Regions from separate parts of the Xanthomonas sp. NCPPB 3582 genome, predicted to be linked through region 2. Evidence: predicted binding sites of a transcription regulator. Region 2 holds the regulator's gene; the other holds the start of a gene.

Region 1 (8,918 bases), 1.4 Mb from region 2:
GCCCTGAAGACGCTCAAGGCGCTGGTGCGTCGCCGCGATGACCTGCTGGAGATGCTGCTGATGGAGCGCAACCGGCTGGAGGTTGCCCCCGCAGACGTGCAACCCTCGATCCAGGGGCTGATCGCGCATCTACAAGCTCGGATCAACGAGATCCAGCAGGCCATCGACGATCACATCGACCAAGACCCGGACCTGCGTCAGCAGCGTCATCTGCTGACCAGTATCAACGGGATCGGCGACATCAGCGCTGCGCTGCTGTTGGCCGAGCTGGGCCCGGTAAGCCGCTTCGCCGACGCGGGCGCGGTGACGGCCTTCGCCGGCCTGAACCCGCGCCTGCACGAATCAGGCAGGTATCAGGGCAAGGTCTGCATCTCCCGCACCGGCTCGGCGCGGCTGCGCGCCGGACTGTACATGCCAGCCCTGGTCGCCATACGTCATAACCCGGTGATCACCGCGCTCAAACAGCGTCTGCATGCACGCGGCAAACACGGCAAGCAGATCGTCTGCGCCGCCATGCGCAAGCTGCTGCATCTGGTCTATGGCGTCCTCAAATCGGGCACCGCATTTGACCCACAGAAAGCCCTTGCCAGGTGAGGGGCAAGACGGTATCTACGAATCGCAGGATTTGCCGGGCTTACGCTGCGTTGTGGAAGCTGGCGCGCACGACAGTGGAGGTGCTGGGGTGGACGTCGGACTGCAGGCGGAAGATCGACACCGCATCGGCCAGTTCCACCGCCTGTTCTTCCAGGCTGCGTGCGGCGGCGGTGGCTTCTTCCACCAGCGCGGCATTGCGCTGGGTGACTTCGTCCAGCTGCGCCACGGTGCGGTTGACCTGTTCGATGCCGCTGGATTGCTCGGCGCTGGCCGCGGTGATCTCGCTCATGATGTCGGTGACATGCTTCACCGAGCCGACGATCTCGCGCATGGTCGCGCCGGCGCGGTGCACCAGGCCCGAGCCCAGTTCCACCTTGTCGGTGGAGTCGGCGATCAGCGTCTTGATCTCCTTGGCGGCATCGGCCGAGCGACGCGCCAGTGCGCGCACTTCCGAGGCCACCACCGCAAAACCACGGCCCTGCTCGCCGGCGCGCGCCGCTTCCACTGCGGCGTTGAGCGCCAGGATGTTGGTCTGGAACGCGATGCCGTCGATGACGCCGATGATCTCGCCGATCTTGCGCGAGGAGGTGCTGATCTGGCCCATGGTGGCAACCACATCGTCCATCACCTGGCCGCCGTTCTGGGCGACTTCGCCGGTGCCGACCACCAGGCGGTTGGCCTGCAGCGCGCTTTCTGCGTTCTGCTTCACGGTGGAGGTGAGTTCCTCCATGGAGCTGGCGGTTTCTTCCAGGTTGGCCGCCTGTTGTTCGGTGCGCTCGGATAGGTCGGTGTTGCCGGCGGCGATTTCCACCGCGGCCTGGCGAATGGTGCCCGATGCGGCCTGGATGCCGCCGATGATTTCGGTCAGGCGGGCCACGGTCTGGTTGGTGTCCTCGCGCAGTCGCGCGAAGATGCCGTGCGCATCGCCGTCCACGCGCTGGGTGAGATCGCCTTCGGCCAGCGCGCCGATCACCCGCGCCAGTGCGGCCAGATGGGTTTCCACCGAGTCGTAGATGCGGTTGATGCCCTGGGCCAGCGACAGCAGCACGCCGTCCATGCCTTCGAGCTGCATGCGGCGGCTGAAATCGCCGGCCGAGGCGGCGTCGATGATCTGGATCAGCGCCTGCTCGGCGTTGACCTGGGCGGTGACATCCACCCACTGTGCAATGGTGCCCAGCTTGGTGCCGTCGGCGGCAATGATCGGGCTGTAGACGAAGTCGATCTGGCGGCCGAAGAACGGCGCGCGCACCGCCTTGGAAGCGTTCAAGGCGCGCATGCGGTCGATCGCGGCCTGGCTGTCGGGATAGATGTCGCCGATGCTGCCGCCGACGAAGCCTTCGGCGTGGAAGCCGGGGCGGAAGCTCTGCACGTCCGGCTCGATCAGCTTGAGCATCGCCAGCAACTTGCGGTTGGCGAACAGCACCTGGCCGTCGTCGTCGGCGATGCGGATCATGGTGTCCAGATCGTCGAGCGCCTTGATCACGAACTGGCCGTGGCGCAGGCCCTGTTCCATCACATCGAGGCGGATGGCGAGCTTGTCCTGGGTGTCCTGCAACGCGTGCAGCAGCGGTGCGAGTTCGCCGGCCGCGGTGCGCAGGTCCAGGCGCTGGAAGCGGCCTTGGCCGATCGCGGTGACTGCAGACAGCGCCTGCTGCAGCTGTGCGCTGCTGCGCCGACGCGTCCACCAGCAGAGGCCGGCGCTGGCTGCGCCCAGCACCAGCAGCGCGGGAAACAAGCTGGCCAAGGCGCCGGCGACACCGCCGGGCATCCGCGTGGCGGCATAGACCGTCAGCAAGGCCAGCAGCCCGATCTGTGCGGCGGCGGGCAGCCATGCAGTCCAGGCGCTACGCGCAACGTTTGCGCCCGGCGATGGGCGGGAAACGGGGGCGACATCGTGTGAAGGCGACATAGGCTGAGTCCAACTGGTGTTCTGGAAGGGAGATCGGCGAGCGGCAGGAGGTGGGCTGCAATGGGGTATCGGCGGCCGAGGCCGAATCATGATGGTGTGAATGCACCGTTTGTCGGAACGTGACGGAGACGCAGGTAAAAAACCGATGTAGTTGATTTGGAAGCGGTTTCAGTAGGCGCCGTGGCGTGTCGGCCGCGCCTGCAGTCATTCAATGGCCGCAGCTGAATGTGAATTTCATGTGATGAAAGGCGGCGCGTGGCCGCCATGCAGATCAAACCGCAGAGCATCGATCTGCTCCTGGCAGCGGGCGGCATGGTTATCCAGGCAGCGGCCATGACGGTGCTCGGGCCCGCTTGCGCCAGCAGCGCGTTGCGCGGGGTGCGGCTCACTGGGCATTGGTGGCGGTGCTGCCGGTCTGCCATGCCTCGCCCAGCAATCCCCTGTGCTGCAGGCACAAAAAAACCGGCCGTCTCGCGACGACCGGTTTCATCGATCACTCTACAGCCAGGCGGCTGGATTATTTCGCCGGCGTCGCCTGTGCATCGTCCGGCAGCGTCCATGCGATCACGCTGTCGCCCGACTTGGTTTCCATGCGGTCGTGTCCACCCACCGCGGCCACGATGTATTGCTTGCCGTCGATGGTGTAGCTCATCGGTGCGGCCTGCGGACCGGCCGGCACGCGGGTTTCCCAGACCTGCTTGCCGGTGCGGGTGTCGAAGCCGCGCATGAAGTCGTCCAGGGTCGCGCCGATGAAGGTCACGCCGCCGGCGGTGGCCAGCGAGCCGCTGTTATTGGGCGTACCGATCTCGAACTTGGTCTTGGACGGGATGCCCATCGGGCCCTGGTCGTAGCCGGTCCCCAGCGGACGGCGCCACAGCACCTGCTGGGTGCGCAGATCCACGCCGGCGATATAGCCCCACGGCGGGGCGACGCACGGGGTGTTGAGCGGCGACATCCACGGCTCCTTGCGGGCGCCGTAGGCCAGACCCTTCTGCGCCATGTAGCCGGGGGTCTTGCTCTTGCCTTCGAACACCGACACCACGCCCAGCTCGTTCATCTTTTCGCGGGTAAAGACCTGCAAGGTGTACGGCAGGCGATTGCTGTTCATCACCATGATGCCGCGCTGCAGATCCACCGAGACGCCGCCCCAGTTGACGCCGCCATGGTTGCCGGTGAAGGCCAGCGAGCCCTGCAGAGTGGGGGGAGTGAACATGCCTTCGTAACGCAACTGCTTGAACTGGATACGGCAGGCCAGTTGGTCGAACGGGGTCATGCCCCAGGCATCGGATTCGACGATGGTTTCGACGTCGTGGCTGGGCGCGCCCACGGTATTGGGCATGCCCGGCGAGACCGGCTGGGTGGCGGCGGTCCAGTCGCCATGATCGGTGCCCTGCGGCACCGGGATCTGCTTGACCGGCATCAGCGGCGCGCCGGTGGCACGGTCGAGCACGAACACCTGGCCGGACTTGGTGGCCTGGATCACGGCAGGACGGGTACCGCCGCCGGCCACCGGCCAATCGACCAGGTTCGGCTGCGGGCCGATGTCGTAGTCCCACAGATCGTGGTTGACGGTGCGGAAGTGCCAGCGTTCCTTGCCGGTGGCCGCGTCCACGGCTACCAGCGAGGCGGTGTACTCCTCGTCCTGCGGGGTGCGGCCCTTGCCGAAGAAGTCGCCGGAGGCATTGCCGGTGGGCAGATAGACCAGGCCCAGCTCATCGTCGGCGGCCATCAGCGACCACACGTTCGGGGTGGAGCGGGTATAGGTCTGCCCGGCCGGGGGTTCGGCGGTGATCGCCGGGTTGCCCAGGTCCCAGGCCCAGCGCAGCTGGCCGGTGAGGGCATCGAAGCCACGCACCACGCCGGACGGCGCATCGCCTTCCTGGCCGTCGCGCACCTGGCCGGTGGGCTGGATCACCACGCCGCGCATCACCACCGGCGGCGAGGTCGGGCCGACGAAGCCCGGCTTGGTGTTGCCGGTGCCGGCATTGAGGTCCACGTAGCCGTTGTTGCCGAAGCTGGTGCACAGCTTGCCGGTCTGCGCATCCAGTGCGCCCAGGCGGCCATCGACCATTGGCCAGAAGATCCGCGTCGGGCACTCGGCGGTGCCTTGCGGTGCCTGGTAGTACGACACGCCACGGCAGGTGGTCGCGGCCACGCCGGCCATTGCCTTGGGGTTGGTCTGCGGGTCGAAGCGCCAGCGCTCCTTGCCGTTGGCCGCTTCCACCGCGATCACCTTCTGGGTGGGCGTGCAGATGTACAGCAGGTCGCCGACCTTGAGCGGGGTGTTCTGGAAGGCGTAGCCCAGCTTGGAGCCGGCCGGCTTCAGGTCCCCGGTGTGGAATTCCCAGGCGATCTTCAGGTTCTTCACGTTGTCCGGGGTGATCTGCGCGCCCGGGGTGTAGTGATTGGACAGGTTGGAGCCGGCATAGGCGGTCCAGTTGCTGGCGTCGTGGTTGGCGGCCACGTTGCCGTCCGGGCTGGGCACGGTGGCGCGGCTGAAGGCGGCGGGGTTGTCAGCCTGCCTGGACGCATCGGCCAGTTCGACGTTGCGTGGCACGAACAGCGGCCACAGGATCAGTGCTGCGCCCAGCACCGGCAGCACGCCGGTGACCACCACATAGCCTGCACCGGACAGCGGCTGCATGCGCCGACGCGCCACGCCCCAGAACGGCAGCAGCACCAGGCCCAGCACCGAGATCCAGGCCAGACGCGGGACCAGGCCCCAGCCATCCAGGCCCACTTCCCACAGTGCCCAGGCAATGGTGGCGGCCAGCGTGGCGCCGAACAGCCACAGGCCCGCGCGCTTGCCCGCCGCCAGCAGCACGCCCGCCAGCAGCAGCGCGATACCTGCCAGCAGGTAGTACCAGGAACCACCGACGGCCACCAGGCGCCCGCCTTCGTAGGCGAGCACCGCACCGAGCACGGCGATCACCACGGCATAGGCCACCAGCAACCAGGCGCCTAGCCCACGTTTTGAGGATTGATCAGTCATTTTGAGATGTCAGGAAGGACTTGGGCCGCAGCGGGCGACAAGTCGTGGAGGGAGAAAGGTCGCTCGGTGGCAAAGACTGCCGGCAACCTGGACATGAACGCGCAGCCCCTCCCAGGGTCCTTCAGCACTAATCATCGCGGCATTTTAGACCCTTGCTCCTGTCGCGTCCGTGACGGAATAGGAACCAGCGTTCCAACCTGTGAGCATGGAACGCTGAAATTGTTCAAATTCAGAGGGAATGTGAGTCTGCGGTGGATGCCCGTGGGTTCGGGCGGCATTCGCATGTGGCGGCGAATGCATGATTCTGGGGTAGCTCTATTTCGCTATTGACTCAAACGATGAAGCGGGAATTTTGGGATTTGAAAATCGGGATCTGTAGACGCTGAGATCTTTCATGCTTACATGCACACGTACCCTCATCCGCCCTTCGGGCACCTTCTCCCGGCGGGAGAAGGATGCATTGCCCGATCGCGGTGCGTCTGGGCGCGCCGAGCCTGGCTCAGACCTCGGCCAGTGCCTGTAGGTAGCGTTGGCGCCAGTGACCGATGTTGTTCTTGCGCAAGTGGTCCATCATCCCGTGCCAGCGCTCGATGCGGCTTGCCAGCGGCATGCTCGCCGCGGTTGCGATCGCATCGGCCACGCCGTCCAGATCGTGCGGGTTGACCAGCAGCGCTTCCTTCATTTCGTCGGCCGCGCCGGCCAGCAGCGACAACACCAGAACGCCCGGATTTTCGGGGTCCTGCGCAGCAACGAACTCCTTGGCCACCAGGTTCATGCCGTCGCGCAGCGGCGTCACCAGGCCCACCGATGCGGCACGATAGAAGCCGGTCAACGTGGCGTGGCTGAAGTTCTGGTTGACGTAGCGCAGCGGCGTCCAGTCCGGCTCGGCATGCCCGCCGTTGATATGGCCGGCGATCTGCTCCAGCTGACCGCGCAACTGGCGGTATTCGGTGACATCGCCGCGCGAGACCGGCGCGATCTGCAGATACGTGAGGCTGCCGGATTGATCCGGATAGCGCTCCAGGTAGCGCTCGAAGCCCAGGAAGCGTTCGGGCAGGCCCTTGGAATAATCCAGCCGATCCACACCGATGGCGAGCTGGCGCCCACGCAGGCTCTCGCGCAGGTCGCGCACCGATTGCTTGCCGACCGAGGCCTTGGCTTGGTTGGCAATCAGGTCGGTATCGATGCCGATGGGAAACGCCGCCGCAGTGAAGCGACGCCCGCCGGGGCCTTCGACCAGATCGCCGTCCAGCACGCGCCCGCCGCCGAACAGGCGCACGTAGGCCTTGAAGCGCTCGGCATCGCGCTGTGTCTGGAAGCCGACCAGGTCGTAGGCATAGAAGGTGCTGAACAGGCGCGCGTGATCGGGCATCGCCTGCACCAGATCCGCCGATGGCATCGGAACATGCAGGAAAAAGCCCATCTTGCAGCCCACGCCCAGCTCGCGCAGCATCGCCCCGAGCGGGATCATGTGGTAGTCGTGGATCCACAAGGTGTCGCTGTCCTTCAGCAGCGGCGCCAGTTTCTCGGCGAACAGCCGGTTGACGCGCATGTAGCCTTCGCGGGTGGCGCGGTCGTAATCGACCAGGTCCAGCCGGAAGTGCAGCAGCGGCCACAGCGTGCGGTTGGCGAAGCCGTTGTAGTACGAATCGATGTCGCGCTTGTTGAGGTCCATGGTGACGAAGGTGATGTCGCCTTCGCTCTGCTCGTGCATGCCGCCGCTGTCGCCGCGCACGGTCTTGCCGCTCCAGCCGAACCACATGCCGCCACGCTCCTTGAGCGCGGCCAGCAACCCCACCGCCAGGCCGCCGGCCCGGGTTTCGCCCGGGACCGCGACGCGATTGGATACCACCACCAAACGACTCATGACGCCTCCTGCCAGCTCCGCGACAAGCGCATCGCTGCGATGATCAAACCGACGTGCGAATAGGTCTGCGGGAAATTGCCCCAGGCTTCGCCGTCTTCGAACGATAGGTCTTCGGACAGCAAGCCCAGGTGATTGCGGCGCGAGAGAATACGCTCGAACAATTCACGCGCCTCGTCCTTGCGGCCGATCGCCGCCAGCGCATCGATGTACCAGAACGTGCAGATGGTGAAGCTGGTTTCCGGCTCGCCGAAGTCGTCCGGTGCGATGTAGCGGTACAGCGCATCGCCATGCTTGAGCACGCGGCCCACCGCTTCGACCGTGCGCACGAAGCGGCTGTCGTCGTTGGCGACGATGCCGATATCGGCCAGCAACAACAGCGAGGCATCCAGGCGATGGCCGCCGAGCGTGTCGGTGAAATGGCCGTGCTCTTCGCTCCAGGCCTCGCCCAGGACGCGCTCGCGGATGCTGTCGGCGCGCTGGCGCCAGTACGCGCTGCGTTCGGGCAAGACCAGGCGGTCGGCGATCTTGCACAAGCGGTCGCAGGCCGCCCAGCACATCGCCGCGGTGTAGGTATGCACCTCGGCGCGGCCGCGGAACTCCCATAGGCCGGCATCGGGCACGTTGTGCAGCGCGTAGGCGCGCTCGCCCAGCGGCTCCAGGCGGCGGAAGGTATCCGCATCGCCCTGATCCTTCAGGCGCAGGTCGAAGAACAGCTGCGTGGAGGCCAGCACCACGCTGCCATAGACATCGTGCTGCTGCTGGATCCAGGCCAGGTTGCCGCGGCGTACCGGGCCCATGCCGCGATACCCGGCCATCGTTTCGACTTCGTGTTCTTCCAGCTGCGATTCGAAGCCGATGCCGTACAGCGGCTGCATGGTGCCGTCGGTGGTGGCGATGTTGAAGATGTAGCCGATGAACTGCTCCATCGTGCGGGTGGCGCCCAGGCGATTGAGCGCGCGCACCACGAAGGCGGCATCGCGCAGCCAGCAATAGCGGTAATCCCAGTTGCGCGGGGTGTTGGGCGCTTCCGGAATCGAGGTGGTCATTGCGGCGATGATGGCGCCGCTGTCCTCGTACTGGCACAGCTTGAGCGTGATCGCGCTGCGGATCACCGCCTCCTGCCAGTCCAGCGGAATGGACAGATAGCGCACCCACTCGCGCCAGTATTCTTCGGTGCGTTCCTGCGCTTCCTGCACGTAGCCGGTGAGCGAGCGGGTCAGCGATTCGTCCACGCCCAGCACCAGGCTGACCGGGTGGCTGAGTACGAACGGCAATCCGTCGCGCACGAAGCGCACCGGCACGTCGGTGGTCAGGCGCAGGGTGAATTCCGGCAGCACCCAGCGGATATGGTTGCTGCCCCAGGTGGTCTCGGGCGTGCGGCCACCCCAGTCGGCCAGCGGGCGCGCGCGCACGATGATGCGCGGGTTGCCGGCCAGGGGGCGGATCTGGCGGATGATGCTCACCGGCCGATAGAAGCGGCCGTTATTGCGCCAGCGCGGTGCGAAATCGATCACCTCGATTTCGCCACCCTTGCTGTCGCGCAGCACCGTGCGCAG
Region 2 (8,918 bases):
GCCCCGGTCGTGGCCGCCACGGTTGCCGCCCCCGCCCCCGCCTACGCCGCCCAGGACCAGGACGACGACACCTTCGACGACGAAGCCGACTTCGATCTGGACGACGCGCTGCCGCAGATCCTGCCGCCGGCCGCGCTGCCGCCGATCGTGGTCGCCCCGCCCGCCCCCGCTGCCCTGGCCGCGGTGCCGGCCGCCGCCGCGCCGATCCCGCAGAACGACGAAGAACTCAAGCAGCTGCGCGGCGAACTGGCGCTGATGCGGCAGATGATCGAGCGCGAAATGAACCGCCTCACCGACGAGCGCCTGCGCGGCTCCCCGGTGCGTGCGCAGGCGCTGGAACTGATGGACGACTATGGCTTCGACGCCGGCCTGACCCGCGACGTCGCCATGCAGATCCCGGCCGATACCGAATTGCACCGCGGCCGCGGGCTGATGCTGGGCCTGCTGTCCAAGCGCCTGCCGGTGGCCCCGGTCGACCCGCTGGAACGCGGCGGCGTGATCGCCCTGGTCGGCCCGACCGGTGCCGGCAAGACCACCACCATCGCCAAGCTGGCCCAGCGCTTCGCCGCCCAGCACGCCCCGCGCGACGTGGCCCTGGTCACCACCGACACCCTGCGCGTCGGCGGCCGCGAGCAGCTGCACAGCTACGGCCGCCAGCTCGGCATCGCGGTGCACGAGGCCGACAGCGCCGAAAGCCTGCTCGAACTGCTGGACCGCCTGCGCGACTACAAGCTGGTGCTGATCGACACCGCCGGCATGGGCCAGCGCGACCGCGCCCTGGCCGCCCAGCTGAACTGGCTGCGCGCCGCCCAGCAGGTCACCTCGCTGCTGGTGCTGCCCGCCAACTCGCATTTCGCCGACCTCGACGAGGTCGTGCGCCGCTTCGCCCACGCCAAGCCCCAAGGCGTGGTGCTGACCAAACTCGACGAGACCGGCCGCTTCGGCAGCGCCTTGTCGGTGGTGGTCGATCACCAGATGCCCATCACCTGGGTGACTGACGGACAGCGGGTCCCCGACGACCTGCACCGCGCCAATGCCGCCAGTCTCGTTCTTCGTCTTGAAGATTTGCGGCGCGCTGCCGATAAGCCCTGTACTCCGGAGCACAACCATGCAGTCGCGTGAATACGCCAAGCTGACCAACGCCTTCCCCCTGTCGGCGACCCGTCCCGAGCCCCTGGGCCCGGTGCGCACCATTGCCGTGACCGGTGGCAAGGGCGGCGTGGGCAAGACCAACATCTCCGCCAACCTGGCCGTAGCGCTTGCCGACATGGGCAAACGCACGCTGCTGCTGGACGCCGACCTTGGCCTGGCCAACCTGGACGTGGTCTTGGGGCTCTCGCCCAAGTACACCCTGGCCGACCTGATCGCCGGCCGCTGCACGCTCGATGAAGTGATCATCGAAGGCCCCGGCGGCGTGCTGGTGGTGCCGGCCGCCTCCGGTCGCCGCCACATGGCAGAACTGGCCCCGGCCCAGCACATCGGCCTGGTCAACGTGTTCTCCGAACTGGAACGCGACCTGGATGTGATGGTCATCGACACCGCCGCCGGCATCACCGACAGCGTGCTGACCTTCTGCCAGGCCGCCCAGGACACCGTGGTGGTGGTCTGCGACGAGCCGGCCTCGATCACCGACGCCTACGCGCTGATCAAGGTGCTCTCGCGCGAACGCGGCGTGGACCGCCTGCAGATCATCGCCAACATGGTGCGCGACCCCAACGAGGGCCGCCTGCTGTACGACAAGCTCTCGCGCGTCTGCGAGAAGTTCCTCGGCGACGTGTCGCTGAACTACCTCGGCCACGTGCCGCAGGACGACTGGCTGCGCCTGTCGGTGCAGCGTCAGCAACCCGTCATCAAGGCCTACCCCGCCAGTCCGTCGGCGCAGGCCATCGCAGAAATCGCGCGCCGTACCTCGCGCTGGCAGGCCCCCACCGTGCCGCGCGGCAACGTCGAGTTCTTTGTCGAACGCATCATTCAACGGGGAGTGGCCGCATGAGCACCGCCACCGCAACGACCGCTAGCGCGCAATACCGCGCCGTGCAACGCAACAACGCCAACGACGTGGTGACCCAGCACGCCGATCTGGTGCGCCGCATCGCCCACCATCTGGCCGCCCGCCTGCCGGCGAGCGTGGAAGTGGACGACCTGATCCAGGCCGGCATGATCGGCCTGATCGAGGCCTCGCGCAGCTACGACTCCGAACAGGGCGCCTCGTTCGAGACCTATGCCTCGATCCGTATCCGCGGCTCGATGATCGACGAGATCCGCCGTGGCGACTGGGTGCCGCGCTCGGTGCACCGCCGCGCCCGCGACGCCGCTGCTGCAGTGCGCAAGATCGAGCAGAACACCGGCCGTGCCGCCGCCGCCACCGAAGTGGCCGCCGCGATGGAAATGCCGCTGCCGGAGTATCTGCGCCTGATGGAAGATGCCGCGCGCGGCCAGGTGCTGAGCCTGGAATCGCGCATCGAAGATCACGGCGAGCTGGACACCACCGCCAAGGGCGGGCCCAATCCGCAGCAGATGATGGAGCGTGGCGAATTCGGCCGCGAGCTGGGCAAGGCCATCGGCCAGTTGCCCGAGCGCGAGCAGCTGGTGCTGTCGCTGTACTACGAACAGGAATTGAACCTGAAGGAAATCGGCGCCGTGCTCGGTGTCAGCGAATCGCGCGTGTGCCAGATCCATGGCCAGGCCGTGGTGCGTCTGCGCGGCCGCCTCAAGGTATTCGAACTGGCCGATGCCGGTGTCGAAAATGACGATTGATTTTTTTCGTGTTAGGAGCTTGATGTGAACAAGAACATGCGGATCCTGATCGTGGACGACTTCTCGACGATGCGACGTATCGTCAAGAATCTGTTGGCGGATCTTGGCTTCACCAATACCGCAGAGGCCGAAGACGGCAACAGCGCGCTGGCTGCGCTGCGCGCGGGCCCGTTCGACTTCGTGGTGACGGACTGGAACATGCCCGGCATGACCGGCATCGACCTGCTGCGCAACATCCGCGCCGACGCCAAGCTCAAGCACCTGCCGGTGATGATGGTCACCGCCGAAGCCAAGCGCGAGCAGATCATCGAAGCCGCGCAGTGCGGCGTGAACGGCTACATCATCAAGCCGTTCACCGCCCAGACGCTGGAAGAGAAGCTGGGCAAGGTGTTCGAACGTCTGGCGGCGACCGCCTGATGAACGCCACCGTGGAAGCCGATGCCGAACGTGCCGCGTTGATCGAGCGCCTGCAAAGCGCGCTCGATGCACTGGAAAGCGGTGACCAGATCGCCTGGCGTCGCGAGGTCGATCACCTCGCCGCGCTGCGCACACGCCCGATGATGCAGAGCCTGAGCCGGCTCGCCCGCGAACTCGGACAGGCCCTGGGCGAATTGCCCACCTTGCCCGAAGAAGCCGGCGAACTGGACGATGCCTGCTCGCGCCTGGACCACGTGGTGGAAATGACCGAAAAGGCCAGCCATCGCACGCTGGACCTGGTCGAGGAATGCCGCGTGCTGGCCAACCAGCTGCGCGACGGTGGCCTGAATCAGGACCAGGGCGCGCTGATGGACAAGATGCGCCATAACCTCACCGAGCTGTCGCTGGCGCAGAGCTACCAGGACCTGAGCGGCCAGATCATCCGCCGCGTGGCCGGGATCGTGCGCCGCGTGCATGAGGGCTTCGGTGCACTCGGCCTGCCGCCGAAGAATCCCGAGCCGAAGAAAGACGACGGCGGTCTTGCCGGTCCTGCAGTCAAGGGCCTGGACCGTCACGCGGTGTCGCAGGACGACGCCGACGACCTGCTGTCCGGATTGGGGTTGTAACCATGAGTGCTGTTCCAGACGATATTGCTGCCGATTTCATCGTCGAGGCCCAGGAGATCCTGGACCGCCTCGGCGAACAGCTGGTGTCGCTGGAACAGGCGCCAGACGAAGCCGACCAGCTCAACGCGGTGTTCCGCGGCTTCCACACCCTCAAGGGCGGCGCCGGCTTCCTGGCGATCAAGCCGATGGTGGAGCTGTGCCACGCCGCCGAGGAAACCCTGGGCATGGCGCGCTCCGGCCAGGCGGTGCTGCAAGCGCATCACTTCGATGCCGCGCAGCAGTCGCTGGATTATCTGCAGGCCATGCTGGACGCGATGGGCTCGGGCGAACCCGTGCCGCACGCACCGGCCACGCTGATTGCGCAGTTCGATGCCAAGAGCGGCCCGCCAGCGGTCAAGGCGGCGCCCAAGGCCGCTGCCGCTCCGGCACACGATGACGCCCACGCACCCGCAGCGCCCGGCGCCAAGGCCGGCCCCAAGGCGGCCGCCAAGGCCGGTGCCGAAGCCGAACAGACCGTGCGCGTGGACACCAAGCGCCTGGATGCCATCGTCAACCTGATTGGCGAACTGGTGCTCTCGCGCAACCGCCTCAAGACCTTGCGCACCCGCCTGCGCGACGAAGAACTCGACCGCGCGGTGAGCACGCTGGACATCGCCACCGCCCGCCTGCAGACCGCGGTCATGCGCACCCGCATGCAGCCGGTGAGCAAGGTCTTCGCGCGCTTCCCCAAGGTGGCCCGCGACGTTGCGCGCACCCTGTCCAAGGAAGTGGAGCTGGAACTGATCGGCGCCGAAACCGAGCTCGATCGTAATCTGGTCGAAGCCCTGGCCGACCCGTTGGTGCACCTGGTGCGCAACGCCATCGACCACGGCATCGAATCGCCGGCCCTGCGCGAAGCCACCGGCAAGCCTCGTAGCGGCCATGTGCGCCTGTCCGCGCAGCAGGAAGGCGACTACGTCAGTATCGAAATCCAGGACGACGGCGCCGGCATCGACCCCGAGCGCCTGCGCGAGATCGCCCGCGGCAAGGGCCTGATCGACGCCGAGGCCGCCGCCCGCCTGAGCACCGACGAGTGCCTGCACCTGATCTTCATGCCGGGCTTCTCGACCAAGGCCGAAGTCACCGATATCTCCGGCCGCGGCGTCGGCATGGACGTGGTGCAGTCGCGCATCCGCGAACTCAGCGGCCAGATCCAGATCCAGTCCGAGCTGGGCCGCGGCAGCCGCTTCATGATCCGCGTGCCGCTGACCCTGGCGATCCTGCCGACCCTGCTGGTGCAGGCCGGCGAAGCCGTCTACGCCTTGCCGCTGGCGCGCGTGGTGGAAGTGCTGCACGCACCGCAGACCTCGCTGGGCTGGTTCGACGGCCGCGCCGTGCTCGACCGCCGCTCGCATACCCTGCCCCTGATCGACCTGCGCCGCTGGCTGGGCGTGACGGCGGACCAGCCGCCGCTGCTGACCGTGGTGCTGCTGCAGGCTGGCGAAACCCGCTTCGGCCTGGTAGTGGACCAGGTCCGCGGCCGCGAGGAAGTGGTGATCAAGCCCCTGCCCCGCGCCTTGCGCGGCCTGCCCGGCTATGCCGGCGCCACCCTGATCGGCGACGGCCGCATGGCGCTGATCCTGGATGTGGATGGCTTGCGCTCCAGCGATCATTGAGCTTCGGGATTCGGGATACGCCCCCGGTTGCCTGAGTGATGACAACGGCCGCACACAGCGGCCGTTGTCGTTTCCGAAGATCTCGCTACGCGCTCGTGCAGACGATTTCTCGCATGGGTCCCCCCCTTTTCCCGCGAGCGTTTCTCCTTCCCCCGCTTGCGGGGGAAGGTGCCCGGAGGTCGGATGGGGGCAGCGGTCTCGCGTTGTCCCCAGATGCAGCGCACGACCTCAACCGCCCTCATCCGGCGCTGTGCGCCACCTTCTCCCACGCGCGGGAGAAGGCGATGGATTGCCAGCGCTGCAGCAGTCCGGCCAACGCCTTTCCCTTATTGCCCTATTTGGGAACCGTTATTTGGCCCCCGTTATCTCGTTGCGAAACACTCAGCGCGTCATCGACGGACCAGACTGGCTGACGGCTTGCTGGGACTGCTCCAGCGCCTGCTGCTGTTCGCGCGCCTGGGCCTGAGTCTGGTTGATTGCCTGCAGGCGATCGAACGACTGGGTCTCTGGTGTCTGCACGGCGTCCACGGTTGGCATATAGGCACGCTGGTGAGCCGGGTCATTCAGAGCGCCCTGCACGACGAAGACCCTTTCGCCGCCGGCCAGCTTGGACGTGTGGGTATTGAGAACGACATGGTCCACCCGCGACAGTCCTTCCTCTTTCGCTAGCGCAAGCAGGCTGGCGGTCATGCGCTGGCTTGATGCATCCCACTGCCTGCCATGTTCGGTATCGAGCTTCTGCACCCCATCCTTGATCTGCCGGTAGAGCTGGTGATCCTCATGACCTGGGTCTGCCGGAAGGCGCTGAGTTGATGTTCCTTGCGATTGGGCTTCACGTGCACGGAGCTCCTGCTCCAGCTCTTGTGCAGAGATCGGCGAGACATGCAAATGCGTGTTCTTGCTGTGCTGGAACAAACCCGGCGTCGGTGGCTGGGTGCTGCTATCCAGGTAAGGCATCGGGCGCGTATTGCTGCCTAGATCAATGCCGTTGCGCTCGAGTATTTCTTCTTTCAATCCCAGACGTCGCATATTCAGAATCATCGGCTGTTCTGGCTCGCCGGGCTTTGGCTTGTTGTATTGCCGCTCATAGATGGCGGCCGTGGCCACCACCCATGGCCCGTAGTGGTTGGTGTAGTCGGACTGGCCTGCATGTCCGATGCGCGTGTTCGCGGCAGGCTTGTCGAAGAAGTTAGCACCCATCGCTTCGACGTTAGCCGCAGTTGCGGGCATTGTCATGTCTGCGTTCAAAGTGAGGTTGGGCTTAAGCGCGTAATTGAATTGCGGCATACCGCCGGTGCGATCGATGAAGTCATGTACACGGCCTGGTGCCTCCCGATAGATATCCTCCAGAGAGGCATGCGGATTTGATTGCCGCACCCTGCTAACGACTGCATTCCAGCCTGCGATTTCCGCGCTAGCTTCATCTGCTCGATTGCTTGATAACACCTTTTCCGCGGCGTCGGAATAATCGTGCGTAGTTTGGGCTATCTGCTTCGCTGCGGTTTTAAATTCCTCACGCGAAGCAGCCGCGGCCGGACTGTACATACCATGTTGCAGTTCGTGACCTAACACAAACGTCATGTCACCAGAGTCGAGCGATTGATACGCCCAGGGTTTCCTAGACATCTCATGGCCATGGAAAATGGTCGATTCGGAGGTGTCTATGAGCAGCAAGCGGTATACGGATGAGTTCAAGATCGAGGCGGTCCGGCAAGTGACCGATCGTGGGTTCAAGGTGGCAGAAGTCGCCGAGCGGCTGGGTGTCACCACGCACAGCCTGTACGCCTGGCTGCGCAAGTTCGGCAAGCCCGGCGTGGTACAGCGCGCCGAGGTAGACCAGAGCGCCGAGGTTCGGCGCCTGAAGGCCGAGTTGCGCCGCGTCACCGAGGAGCGCGACATCCTAAAAAAGGCCGCCGCGTACTTTGCCAAGGGGTAAAGGCAAAGTACGCCTTCATGCAAGCCTACTGCAGGGAATTCAGGGTCTGTGCGATGTGCCGGGTATTGCGGGTCAACCGGTCGGGCTATTACGCCTGGTTGTGCTCGCCCGACAGTGAGCGCGCCAAGGAAGACGAACGCCTGCTGGGGCTGATCAAGCACCACTGGCTGGCTAGCGGCAGTGTGTATGGGCATCGCAAGATCGCCAAGGATCTACGCGATCTGGGTGAGCGTTGCAGTCGCCATCGTGTGCATCGATTGATGCGCGCCGAGGGACTGCGTGCCCAGGTGGGCTATGGTCGCAAACCGCGCTTCCATGGCGGAACGCCGTGCAAGGCGGCACCCAACCTGCTGGATCGGCAGTTCGACGTGACCGAGCCGGACACGGCCTGGGCGAGCGATTTCACCTTCATTCGCACGCACGAAGGCTGGATGTACCTGGCTGTGGTGATCGATCTGTTTTCCAGGCAAGTCGTCGGCTGGGCGATGCGCGATCGGGCCGACACCGAGTTGGTCGTGCAGGCCTTGTTGTCTGCGGTGTGGCGGCGCAAACCCAACGCTGGTTGCTTGGTTCACTCGGACCAAGGGTCGGTCTACACCAGCGATGACTGGCAGAGTTTCCTGGCGTCCCATGGCTTGGTGTGCAGCATGAGTCGGCGTGGCAACTGCCACGACAACGCACCCGTGGAGAGCTTCTTCGGCCTGCTCAAGCGCGAGCGGATCAGGCGACGGATCTATCCCACCAAGGACGCCGCACGCGCCGAGGTATTCGACTACATCGAGATGTTCTACAACCCCAACCGCCGCCACGGTTCAACTGGTGACCTGTCCCCTGTAGAGTTTGAACGGCGCTACGCGCAACGAGGGTCTTGAGTGTCTACGGAACTCTGGGCGTATCAGCCGGCATCTCCACCGGCAGCAATACCTCCATTCGGATGTAGACCCATTCGACGCATTTGTGCGCTACCAACGCTTGCGGTTCCGCAGCCTCACCTCGCGGAAAGACCTCTACTCGCATTCCTGGGCGCGTAAAGAAATCACTCATCCAGCGCCCGTCTTCGACGATATTGCGCTCGCGCGCGAATCCCATTAATTCAAGCTGCTGGGTAAAGCGGTCGAAGTCCAGGCCGCAGATCTCGGTCATCGGGGGCGATGCGCCAGCCACATTGCGATCAAAACGAAATTCGAACCAGCGTCCATCGAGCTTGGTTTCATCGACACCAAAGCCGTAACTCCACTCTTTGGTGAGCGGGCCAAAAGCGCGGTATCGGCGTTCATCGTCTCTCACGAACTGAACCACCTGCCCCATCGCCGAATTCAGACGCTCGGGAGTGAAGTCGGAGATGGTCTGGCTGCCCTCGATCAAGGCAAGCAGCTGTCCAAGCAAATTCTCCGCAGTGGGCTTACCAGGCGGCACAGCCGCAGGGTTGGATGAACGCGTGGCAGATGTCTCCGTGACGGTTGCCGGGGCTGGGGTGGCCGCCGTGTGGGCGCATGCGCCCAGAGCGAGGGTGGCGAGCAAGGCGTA

Evidence for each region. Region 2 encodes FliA, which starts transcription of late flagellar genes. Its sites were predicted from a motif close to TAAAGTTTNNCNNNCNNNGGCCGATAA; they were not measured.
Region 1: the regulator FliA is predicted to act here: its motif matches at 2,569-2,595, upstream of ACCQ05_RS05570 (methyl-accepting chemotaxis protein).

Annotation. Positions count from the first base shown of each region.
Region 1 covers NZ_CM192968.1:1,316,241-1,325,158, forward strand. The annotation lists gene ACCQ05_RS05565 (IS110 family RNA-guided transposase) at 1-594, shown strand, start outside; gene ACCQ05_RS05570 (methyl-accepting chemotaxis protein) at 635-2,503, opposite strand; gene ACCQ05_RS05575 (membrane-bound PQQ-dependent dehydrogenase, glucose/quinate/shikimate family) at 3,021-5,456, opposite strand; gene otsA (alpha,alpha-trehalose-phosphate synthase (UDP-forming)) at 5,995-7,362, opposite strand; gene ACCQ05_RS05585 (glycoside hydrolase family 15 protein) at 7,359-8,918, opposite strand, start outside.
Region 2 covers NZ_CM192968.1:2,755,728-2,764,645, forward strand. The annotation lists gene flhF (flagellar biosynthesis GTPase FlhF) at 1-1,122, shown strand, start outside; gene ACCQ05_RS11650 (MinD/ParA family protein) at 1,109-1,993, shown strand; gene ACCQ05_RS11655 (RNA polymerase sigma factor FliA) at 1,990-2,757, shown strand; gene cheY (chemotaxis response regulator CheY) at 2,782-3,174, shown strand; gene ACCQ05_RS11665 (protein phosphatase CheZ) at 3,174-3,800, shown strand; gene ACCQ05_RS11670 (chemotaxis protein CheA) at 3,803-5,455, shown strand; gene ACCQ05_RS11675 (XVIPCD domain-containing protein) at 5,837-7,036, opposite strand; one part of gene ACCQ05_RS11680 (IS3 family transposase) at 7,119-7,356, shown strand; one part of gene ACCQ05_RS11680 (IS3 family transposase) at 7,356-8,263, shown strand; gene ACCQ05_RS11685 (hypothetical protein) at 8,268-8,918, opposite strand, start outside.